DNA from 2 places in the Paraburkholderia edwinii genome. Region 1 is predicted to be linked to the other one. Evidence: riboswitches for the same ligand, from Rfam matches in the RefSeq annotation. Region 1 holds a riboswitch; the other holds the start of a gene.

Region 1 (5,413 bases):
CTGCCACCGGGTGCACGACGTCGAGCCGGTCGCCGGTGTGCAAAGCGCGCGCCGCATGCTGCTTGCGCGCGACGAAGTCGCCGTTCAGCGCGACCGCGAACGGCGGCTGCGCGCCGAACGCGGCGAGCGCATCGGCGACGGTCGCGCCTTCCGGCAACGACAGCGGCTTCTGGTTGATTTGAATGTCCATAATCGTGTGTCTCAATGTTTGTTTAAGCGCCGGTCTCTCGAGCCTGTTCACGCGGACTCGCGCACGGCGTCGCGCGACTTCGGATGATCGACGTGGAACAGCTCGTTCCAGTGCGCCTGCAAACGCCAGCCGGCGAATGCGTCGAGGTCGGCGATAGCGCCATCGGCAAGCGCGAGCGCGAAGCGGACTGCCTCATCCGCGACTTCCGGCGCGATCATGTAACCATGACGGTAGAGGCCGTTCACGCGCAGCGTCTGCGCACCGTCCCAGACGATGGCCGGACGATGGTCCGGCAGCGTCGGCCGGCACTGCGAGTTCAGCTCCAGAATGCGCGCCTCGCCGAAGCCCGGATGCACGGAAAACGCAGCGCTGAGCAGTTCGAGCGCCGAACGCACGCTGACCGGCGACATATCCTCGCCTTCCACTTCGGTCGCGCCGATCACGTACAGATCGTTCTGCTTCGGCGCGATATACAGCGGGTAGCGCGGATGCAGCAGCCGTACCGGACGCGCAAGTCCGATGCCCGGCGCGTGCACGCGCGCGACTTCGCCGCGGATGCCGCGCAGCGTCGGCAACACCGGTTTCGCGCCGAGCCCGCGGCAATCGATCGTGATGCGCGCGGCGGGCAGTTCGCGGTCGTCGATCGCCGTGTTCCAGTGCGTCTCGACGCCGCGCTCCGCGAGCCCCGCGGCCAGCGCGGCCAGCACCTGCCGGTTATCGAGCTGTCCTTCGTGCGGCAGCAGCCAGCCTTGCGTAAAGCGGCCCGCAAGCGCCGGCTCGGCCGCATTGATCTGCGCACCCGACAGCGAGAACAAACCGCCTTCGAGCAGTTCCGCCGGCGCATTCGCGCGTAGCCGCCGCTCGAACAGCGGCGCCTCGCTGCGATCGCCGTGATGCCACACGACGAGCGTGCCGTTACGCTGAAAAAACACCGGCTCCGGCAGTTCGGCGATGATGCGCGGCCAGCTGTCGAGCGACGCGGCGCCAAGGCGCGTGATCAGCAACTCCGCGCTTGCGGCTTCGGCAAGCGGCGCGAGCATCGCGGCCGCAACCCAGGCGGCCGATTGCGTGCCGGCCGCGTCGCCGCGCTCGTATAGCGCGACGCGGCGCCCTGCGCCGGCAAGTCGCCAGGCGACGAGCCGTCCGCAGAGACCGCCGCCGATCACAGCGAAATCGGGCACCTCGCCACGCTGGACGCCAGCCTGTGCCCGAACGGGCGCACCGACCCGCGCAGCGGATTGCTCACGCGCCGTCATGTCGCCTGCTCCTTGCGCGGCGCAGCAAACCACCACGCGACGCGTCGAGCGCCATGCGGACAAGCGGGACAGAGAACTGAAGATTGAGCGGTCATCGGATCCTTTCCGTACGGCAACAAAACGCACGTACCCAAGGACGAAACACGCGGAGGCGGCTGCGGATGCAGAGGCAGGAGAACCCGCCGGGCAGCAACCTTCAGAATGAAAGGCAGCGCGGCAGGAAACGAAAGACTTCGAAACTTCCCGCGCCGGTATTACCCGGATCGGGTGCGAAGGGTCTCTCTCAGCCTCGCCGCGACGTGTATCCGCGCCAAAGCACCCCTGTTTCGTCGAGGTCATTAGACCATAAAAGGCTCGTCGCGAAAACCCGAGGGATTACGGGCCTGTCTACGTGGGCAGCGGACGTATGCGATGCGGCACCACGCCGGCGCGCTGCCAGCGCGCAAAAAACCCATCCGCGATTCGACGCGCGAGACCATGCGCGAGCCGATGGACAAGGCTGAGTGCGGCCCGGCAAATTCAATATGAGCCATCCTGGCGCCTCTGACATAATGCGCGACACGCAGTCGGTATTGAGAGCGGACAGCGGGACCGAAACCCGGGCCCGGCCGTTCTGGCCACTACTCCGCCCGAGGACCGATGCACGTTATCGGGCACACCCCGGGCATTCCCATTAAGCTCCGGTTAAGCCGCGGCCGCGACAATCGCGCCTCGATGGACTACCGGCGAACGCGTCGCTCTACGCCACCCGTGCGGCCCCCGCGCATCGCGACGAGTTGCTTCACCCAACGCCGTTTCAAAGGACAGATATGGCCGAAAACCCGAACAGCTCCGCGGACATCACCGCGTGGGGTCTCATCAAGCCCTACTGGGTGTCCGAGGACCGATGGCGCGCATGGGGCCTGCTCGTGATCGTCATCGCGATGAATATGACGATGGTGGCCGCCAACGTCTGGTTCAACCGCTGGCAAGGCATCTTCTTCGATGCGATCCAGCAATACAATTACCCCGTTTTCAAGCATTCGCTGCTGCAGTTCACGGTCATCGCGCTCGCGCTGATTCTGCTCGGTTCCTATCGCACGTACTTTCGCCAGATGCTCGAATTCCGCTGGCGGCAGTGGCTCACCACAAAGTATCTGAACGAATGGCTCGGCGACGATGCGTACTACCGCATCGAGCGCGACCGTCTCGCCGACAACCCCGACCAGCGGGTTTCCGCCGACCTGCAAGGCCTCGCGAGCACGACGCTGAACCTGTCGCTCGGGCTGCTGTCGACCACCGTCACGCTGTTCTCGTTCATCGTGATCCTGTGGAATCTGTCCGGTTCGCTCGCGTTTCACATGTTCGGCACTGAAATCTCGATTCCCGGATACATGGTGTGGGTCGCGCTGATCTACGCGGCGATCGGTTCGTGGATCACGCACAAGGTGAACCACCCGCTCGTGTCGATCAACTACCAGCAGCAGCGCGTCGAAGCGGACTTCCGTTTTTCGTTGATCCGCATTCGCGAAAACGCCGATCAGATCGCGCTCTATCAGGGTGAAGCGGCCGAAGAGAAATCGCTGCAGGGCGTGTTCGGTCACATTCGCGACAACTGGCGGCTCGTCATGCGCTTCACGCGGCGGCTCTCGATTGTCGTGATCAGCTATTCGCAGCTCGCGATCGTGTTTCCGTATATCGCGGCCGCGCCGAAGTATTTTACGAAGTCGATTACGTTCGGCGTCTATCAGCAGGTGACGAGCGCGTTCGGCACAGTCAGCGATTCGTTCTCGTGGTTTATCAACAATTACGATTCGCTCGCCGAATGGCGCGCTACCGTCAACCGTCTGCGGGAATTCCATCGCGTGATGAAAGACCAGCATCTGCATGAGTCGGTGGTGGGCGGCACCGCACACGGCGGCATCAACACGCATCTGACCGACACGCAGTTGCTCGACGTGAAGGACCTCATGCTGAAGCGTCCGGACGGGCAACCGATCGCGTCGATTGGCTCGTTCCGGATCGCACCGAAATCGCGCTGGCTCGTGCGCGGTCCGTCGGGCGCCGGCAAGAGCACGCTGCTGCGCGCACTCGCCGGACTGTGGCCGTTCGGCGAAGGCACGATCGAAGCGCCGGCGGGGGCGAAGCTGCTGTTTATTCCGCAGCGCAGTTATCTGCCGATCGGCACGTTGAAGGGCGCGCTCTGCTACCCGTCGCTCGACGACGCGTTCAGCGACGAAGCGTGCCGCGAAGTGCTGACCGCCTGCCGGCTGCCCGAACTCGCGACACGTCTTACCGAGTCCGCGCATTGGGAACGCACGCTTTCGCCGGGCGAACAGCAGCGCGTCGCCGCGGCGCGCGCGTTGTTGCAAAAGCCCGACTTCCTGTTCCTCGACGAAGCGACGAGCGCGCTCGATCCGGACAACGAAGCCGCGATCTACACGGCGCTGAACGAGCGGCTGGTTGATGCGGCGATCGTCAGCGTGGCGCATCGCAAGACGCTCGAGGCGTTCCACGACCAGACGCTCTACGTCGAGCGCGCGGTGGAACGCGAGGCCGCTTAGTGGGGCCACGCAGTGAAGCCGCGTATTGAGGCCTCGCAGTGAGGCCTCGCAGTAAGGCCTCATAGGCCGGAGCGCGCATCACATTTCTACTTGCCGGCGACGCGCGGCCTATCGACGGACAGGTCATCCGAAGATAATCGCCGCGCGGACTCTGCTGAAAACCAAGGCTAAATCGCTCGCGTAAGCGGCCTTGCCCGTCTGATGGTACTTTCGCGTGCATGAAGACGATCGTTCTCGGCGCCGGCGTGATCGGCGTTGCCACAGCCTTTTATCTGCGTGAGCGCGGATGCGATGTGACCGTCGTCGAACGCGAAACGGACGTCGCACTCGAAACGAGTTTCGGCAACGCGGGCGTGATCGCACCCGGCTACGTGATGCCGTGGGCCGCGCCCGGCATGCCCGCGAAAATTCTCAAATACCTGTTCAGGCCCGCGTCGCCGCTCATCTTCCGTCCGGCCTTCGACGTCGCGCAATGGCGCTGGATTGGCCGCTGGCTGCGCGAATGCCAGCTCGAGCGGTTCCGTATGAACAAGCAGCGCATGCAGCGCATCGCGTACTACAGCCGGGCGTGCCTGCATGAATTCCGCGCCGCGCATCCGTTCGAATACAGGCGCAGCCACGGCTATCTGCAACTCTTTCGCAGCGAATACGACCTCGAACTCGCGCAGCCGGCGCTGGCGATGCTGCGCGACTCGGGTGTCGCGCATCGCGAACTGAGCGGCGCGCAGTGCGCGTCTGTCGAGCCGGGGCTGCGCTGGGCGCGTAAACCGCCGCACGCGGGCCTCTACCTGCCGGACGACGAAGCCGGCGACTGCGCCATCTTCACGCGCGAACTGCGCGCGATCTGCGAGCGCCAAGGCGTGCGCTTTCGTTTCGATACACGCGCGACCGCGCTCGACGTGCGAGGCGGCGCGGCGCGCGGCGTGCATGTCGAAAGCGAGCACGGCAGCGAGACGCTGGCGGCACACGCGATCGTCGTGGCGGCGGGCGTCGACAGCGCCGCGCTGCTCGAGCCACTTGGCGTGCCGGTGCCGCTTTATCCGGTGAAGGGCTATTCAGCAACGCTGCAGATTATCGACGACCAGAAAGCGCCGCGCGCCGCGCTGATGGATGAAGCGCTGAAGACCGCGATCACGCGGCTCGGGCCCAATCTTCGTATCGCCGGCACAGCGGAACTCGGCGACCGTCGCGCGATGCTGCGCGAACAGTCGCTGCGCACGCTGATGAAAGTGCTCGACGACTGGTTTCCTCATGCCACCGTGCCGTCGTCGGCGCAATTCTGGGTCGGGCGCCGGCCGATGACACCCGATGGCGCGCCGCTGCTCGGGGCCGCGGGCATCGACAATCTGTGGCTCAACATCGGACACGGGTCGACGGGCTGGGCGATGTCGCTCGGGTCTGGGCGCGTGGTGGCCGATCTCGTT
Region 2 (5,413 bases), 2.4 Mb from region 1:
TGTCGATGCTTTCGTAGTAGTCGTCCGCGCATTTGAAGCCGACGTACTTCGCGCTCGTATCGGCGCCGACGCGCTTCAGGAAATCGCCGAACCGCGTGCCGCCCCAGCGGCCGACCGCACTCCAGCCTTCGACGCAGATATGCCGCGTGATCTGTTCCTCGTGCGGCAGCGCGACGAGTTCGGGCAGCGTCCATGTCCGCTTGCCCGTGACGAGGCCGCTCAGCTGCAGACGGTACGAAGCTTCATCGACATGCGGCACCTGGTCGATGCCGTAATACGCGTTGAACGGGAACGGGCGCGTGATCTGCGCTTCCGTATAAGTCGGCGCGAGCTGCGTCGGGCTGAACAGCAACGCCTGCGCGCTGTCGTTGAGCCGCGATACCGCGGTGAGAAACTTGTTGACCGATTCGTCGTCGGTCAGCGAACAGCCGGTCAGCATCGACAGACCGCCCAAGGTCAGCAACTGCTTGCCGAAGAGGCGCCGCGACGGCATGGCGAGTTCGCGCTGCGCGTCCTGCAGGATCGATTGACGGTCGAGTTTATGGGCCGGTTTGAGTTTGTCGTTCATCGCGTTCTCCTTACCGGCCACGCAGCATGGCGATCAGCGAGCGCGGCACGAGCGCCACCATCGCGAGGTGCACGGCGATAAACGCCGCCATCAGCGCCATCGCACAGAAGTGCACGACGCGTGCGTTGTCGTAGCCGCCCATCAGTTCGCGCAACAGCGGAAACTGCACCGACTTCCAGATTGCGAGGCCCGACAGCACGAGCACGATCAGATCGCAGATCACGAACAGATACGCGAACTTCTGCACCGCGTTGTAATGCGAGAGGTCCGCGTGCGACAGCTTGCCGGTCAGCGCCGCGAAAAAGTCACGCAGAATCGCGCGCGGCGACAGCGGAAAGAACTTGCGAGCGAAGCGCCCGCTTGCGAGGTTCAGCGCGAGATAGACGATGCCGTTGAACACGAGCAGCCACATCCCCGCGAAATGCCATTGCAGCGCACCGCCGAGCCAGCCGCCCAAGGTGAGGTTCGGCGGAATCTCGAAGCCGTGAAACACCGGCGACGCGTCGTAGATGCGCCAGCCCGACAGCATCATGACGATCGCGGCGATCGCATTGAGCCAGTGCCCGACCCGCACCCAGAGCGGATGAATCGTGCGCGAACCGGCAGCAGGCGGCGGCGCGGCGTGGCTATCGCCTTGGGGATGCGTGTCGCCGGGGCGGACGACAAGCTTCGCGTAAGGTTGCATGGCAGACTCCGTTATTCAGATCTGCACGTTTGTCGCCACCCCGCCGCCGATATGACAGCCGCATCCATAATTTTTTTGCCGACAAATTCCTGTCAAAGAAATTTGCCCAAAGCGGTGCCAAAAGCTTTGCCAAACGAGGCCAAGCCAGGTTATCTTGTCCGCTGCTAACGCGGGGGTCCTGCGTTACGCATCGTTGTCCGCCGATTTCAGATCGAGCCTGCTCGACGGTCGGCAGCCAATATCGCGTAGCGTGGGTGAGAAATACCCTTTGAACCTGATCTGGATAATGCCAGCGCAGGGAAGCGTTCGGGTTCCGCCACATTAAGCTGCAAGCCTCTCGCGAACCCGTCCCACTTCCTCTCGTCTCCCGTGTAGCGCAACCAGAAAGCGGTCCGCCACAGGAGAGCCACGTGAACGCCAACCCGAAGTTCATTTCCGCCGAAGCGCATGTCGATGCAGCTGCCGTCGAGCCGCTGCCGAATTCGCGCAAGGTTTACGTCACCGGGTCGCAGCCCGATATTCGCGTGCCGATGCGCGAGATCACGCAAGCCGATACGCCGACCGGCTTCGGCGGCGAGAAGAATCCGCCGATCTATGTCTACGACACGTCGGGCCCGTACACGGACCCCGACGCGCGCATCGATATCCGCGCCGGCCTGCCCGCGCTGCGCCAGCGCTGGATCGAAGCGCGCGGCGACACCGTGTCGCTCGACGGCCTGTCGAGCGATTACGGTCGCGAACGCGCAGCCGACCCGGCCACCGCGCAATTGCGCTTCCCGGGCCTGCACCGCACGCCGCGCCGCGCCGTAGCCGGCGCGAACGTGTCGCAAATGCACTATGCGAAGAAAGGCATTGTCACGCCCGAAATGGAGTACATCGCGATTCGCGAAAACCAGCGGCGTGCCGAATACCTCGAAAGCCTGCGCACGAGCGGCCCGAACGGGGCCAAGCTCGCCGCGATGATGGGCCGCCAGCATCCGGGCCAGGCGTTCGGCGCAACCGCATTCGGCGCAGCGGCGCCCGGCGCAAATGCGCTGAAGGAAATCACGCCCGAGTTTGTGCGCGAGGAAGTCGCGCGCGGCCGCGCAATCATTCCAGCCAACATCAATCACCCGGAAAGCGAGCCGATGATCATCGGCCGCAACTTCCTTGTGAAGATCAACGCGAACATCGGCAATTCGGCCGTCACGTCGTCGATCGGCGAGGAAGTCGACAAGATGACCTGGGCGATCCGCTGGGGCGGCGACACGGTCATGGACCTGTCGACCGGCAAGCACATTCATGAAACGCGTGAATGGATCATCCGCAATAGCCCGGTGCCGATCGGCACGGTACCGATCTATCAGGCCCTCGAGAAGGTGAACGGCAAAGCCGAGGATCTGACGTGGGAAATTTTCCGCGACACGCTGATCGAGCAGGCCGAACAGGGCGTCGACTACTTCACGATTCACGCGGGCGTGCGCCTGCAATACGTGCCGCTCACCGCGAACCGGATGACGGGCATCGTGTCGCGCGGCGGCTCGATCATGGCGAAGTGGTGTCTCGCGCATCATCGCGAGTCGTTCCTCTATGAGCACTTCGAGGACATCTGCGAAATCATGAAGGCGTACGACGTGAGCTTCTCGCTCGGCGACGGCCTGCGTCCCGGCTCGATCTACGACGCCAACGACGAAGCGCAACTCGGCGAACTGAAGACGCTCGGCGAGCTCACCCAGATCGCGTGGAAGCACGACGTGCAAGTGATGATCGAAGGCCCGGGCCATGTGCCGATGCAGTTGATCAAGGAGAATATGGACCTGCAGCTGGAATGGTGCGACGAAGCGCCGTTCTACACGCTCGGGCCGCTCACGACCGACATCGCGCCGGGCTACGATCACATCACGTCGGGTATCGGCGCCGCGATGATCGGCTGGTTCGGCACCGCGATGCTCTGCTACGTGACGCCGAAGGAACACCTCGGCTTGCCGAACAAGGACGACGTGAAGGAAGGCATCATCACGTACAAGCTTGCGGCGCACGCGGCCGATCTGGCAAAGGGTCATCCGGGCGCGCAGGTGCGCGATAACGCGCTCTCGAAGGCGCGCTTCGAATTCCGCTGGGAAGATCAGTTCAACCTCGGCCTCGATCCGGACAAGGCGCGCGAATTCCACGACGAAACGCTGCCGAAAGATTCCGCCAAAGTTGCACACTTCTGCTCGATGTGCGGACCGCACTTCTGCTCGATGAAAATCACGCAGGACGTGCGTGAGTTCGCCGCGCAACAGGGTGTGAGCGACGACGAAGCGCTGCGCAAAGGCATGGAAGTGAAGGCCGTCGAGTTTGTGAAGAGCGGCGCCGAGATTTATCAGCGGCAGTAAAAAGCACCTCTTTCAGGCCTTAACGCATTCGCGTGCGCAATCTTTGCGTGACGCGGTGCGATACAAAGCCCGCCGTTCGATTGGACGCGCGGGCTTTTTGTCGAGTATGCACTCGCGCCTGCGAAGCGCCGCAAGAATCGGGCCGCAATGAAACATTTCATTACCGAACAGACGCTTTGCTGACAAGCTCACACAAATCGAAACCGCACCCGGCGATACCATGATCCGTAAGGGTTGAAGGGCTGCGGACGGATCGCACTCTGCCCGTTCAAGAATAAGGAGCGAGATCATGAAATCGTTGAAGCGAATCGGAGCGTGTGCAGCAATGGCGATCTTCGTCGCGGGTCTCTCGGCGTGCGGTGACATGTCGCGTCAAGGGCGCGATACAGCGGTTGGCGCAGGTGTCGGCGCGGCGGCCGGCGCGGCGATCGGCGGCACGGGTCTGTCGACGGTGGGTGGCGCCGCGGCGGGCGGTCTTATCGGTCATGAGGTTGGCAAGTAGTTGGCACGTGAGGTCGCAAACGACACAAACGAGCCGCATACGAAAATCGCGAGCGCGCATAAGACGTGCGATGCGTCTCACGCGCCGCGATCTTTTGCAACGCTGTGAAATATGCAGTAACCACTTTGCAACGCGTGCATTGCACTGCTGACGTAAGCTCGTCGCATCAATGAATGCGCGCCACGGCAGCATGGCGTCGCGACCCGTATCAGGAGCACGTCATGAAACCGTTTCCCGCCGCGGCTCGCGTGAGCGGCGCTGCCGCTTTTACCCTTGCGCTATCCGGCTGCTACTACGTCGGGCCTTATCCCTACGGTTACTACGGCGCAGCGCCGTATCCGTCTCCTTACGCGACGACCGGCGTCACACCGGGTGCAACGCAAGGGCCAACGCAAGGGCCAACGCAAGGGCCAACGCAAGGCTTGACCCAAGGCCCAATCCAAGGCCCACCGCAAGGCGACGAAACAAACGGTCAATACGCTGCGCCCGCCGGCGCCGATGACGAACCGGAAGATGCCGATCCGAACGCAAATGCGGCGAACGGCTATGCGGTACCGCCCCCTGGCGCGCAAGCCCAACAGGGACCGCAAGCGGCACCGCCCGCTGGCGTCTATGCACCGGCGCCGGTCGCCGTCGCGCCTGCCTACTATCCTGCTTATCCGGCGTATTACCCGCCCTACTACGGCGGCTACGGGCCAGGCTGGTGGGGGCCCGGCGTCGCGCTCAACTTCGGCTTCTATGGTCACTATGGCCACTACGGTCATTACGGCTATCACCATCACTGATCGATGGCGGCACACTGCCAACGCATTACAAATTCAGTGGTAACCATTTCATTTTCATTACACCGGAATAGAGGCCGACAAGAAGTGTTGACCCCTTCTGGTGGACTTCGCGAGCCGAGCGCGCGTTTCAAGGTTGTTTCCCTATTGACTGCATTCGCGCGCGCTCTATCCTTGCGGTTGCCACTGCTACGCCTGCTTAAAAAAGAGGAGCCGCGCTTTTCAGCATTGCGCGCGGCGCCATCGTCATCCGTACTGCTCCCCCTCGACTCGCCATGTCATGCGCGAAGGTGCAGAACCATGTCGATTCGAATTACAAAGAAGGAGACGTGATGTTTCACCAGCTGTTGACGCCTATCGGTAACTCGCTGTTCCCGTCGTTCATCGTTGCCGCTTTACCCATCATCGTGGTACTCATCCTGCTCGGCTGGGCTCGTCGGCCCGCGTGGCAGGCCTCGCTTGCGGGCCTGATCGTCGGCCTTATCGTCGCGATCTTCGTGTGGCAGTTCCCGGTCGGAC

What was found. Region 1 has a riboswitch for thiamine pyrophosphate ahead of KZJ38_RS03240 (FAD-dependent oxidoreductase). Riboswitches for the same ligand answer to the same signal wherever they lie in the genome.
Region 2: linked by a shared signal. The riboswitch ahead of thiC (phosphomethylpyrimidine synthase ThiC) and the one ahead of KZJ38_RS03240 (FAD-dependent oxidoreductase) in region 1 are both predicted to bind thiamine pyrophosphate.

Annotation. Positions count from the first base shown of each region.
Region 1 is NZ_CP080095.1:738,258-743,670, reverse strand. Features, by position in the region: gene thiS (sulfur carrier protein ThiS) at 1-190, opposite strand, end outside; gene KZJ38_RS03240 (FAD-dependent oxidoreductase) at 238-1,446, opposite strand; TPP riboswitch at 1,670-1,779, opposite strand; gene KZJ38_RS03235 (ABC transporter ATP-binding protein/permease) at 2,256-3,989, shown strand; gene KZJ38_RS03230 (D-amino acid dehydrogenase) at 4,208-5,413, shown strand, end outside.
Region 2 is NZ_CP080095.1:3,287,556-3,292,968, forward strand. Features, by position in the region: gene KZJ38_RS14525 (molybdopterin-dependent oxidoreductase) at 1-568, opposite strand, end outside; gene KZJ38_RS14530 (cytochrome b/b6 domain-containing protein) at 579-1,253, opposite strand; TPP riboswitch at 1,415-1,572, shown strand; gene thiC (phosphomethylpyrimidine synthase ThiC) at 1,664-3,610, shown strand; gene KZJ38_RS14540 (glycine zipper 2TM domain-containing protein) at 3,900-4,112, shown strand; gene KZJ38_RS14545 (hypothetical protein) at 4,334-4,897, shown strand; gene KZJ38_RS14550 (L-lactate permease) at 5,227-5,413, shown strand, end outside.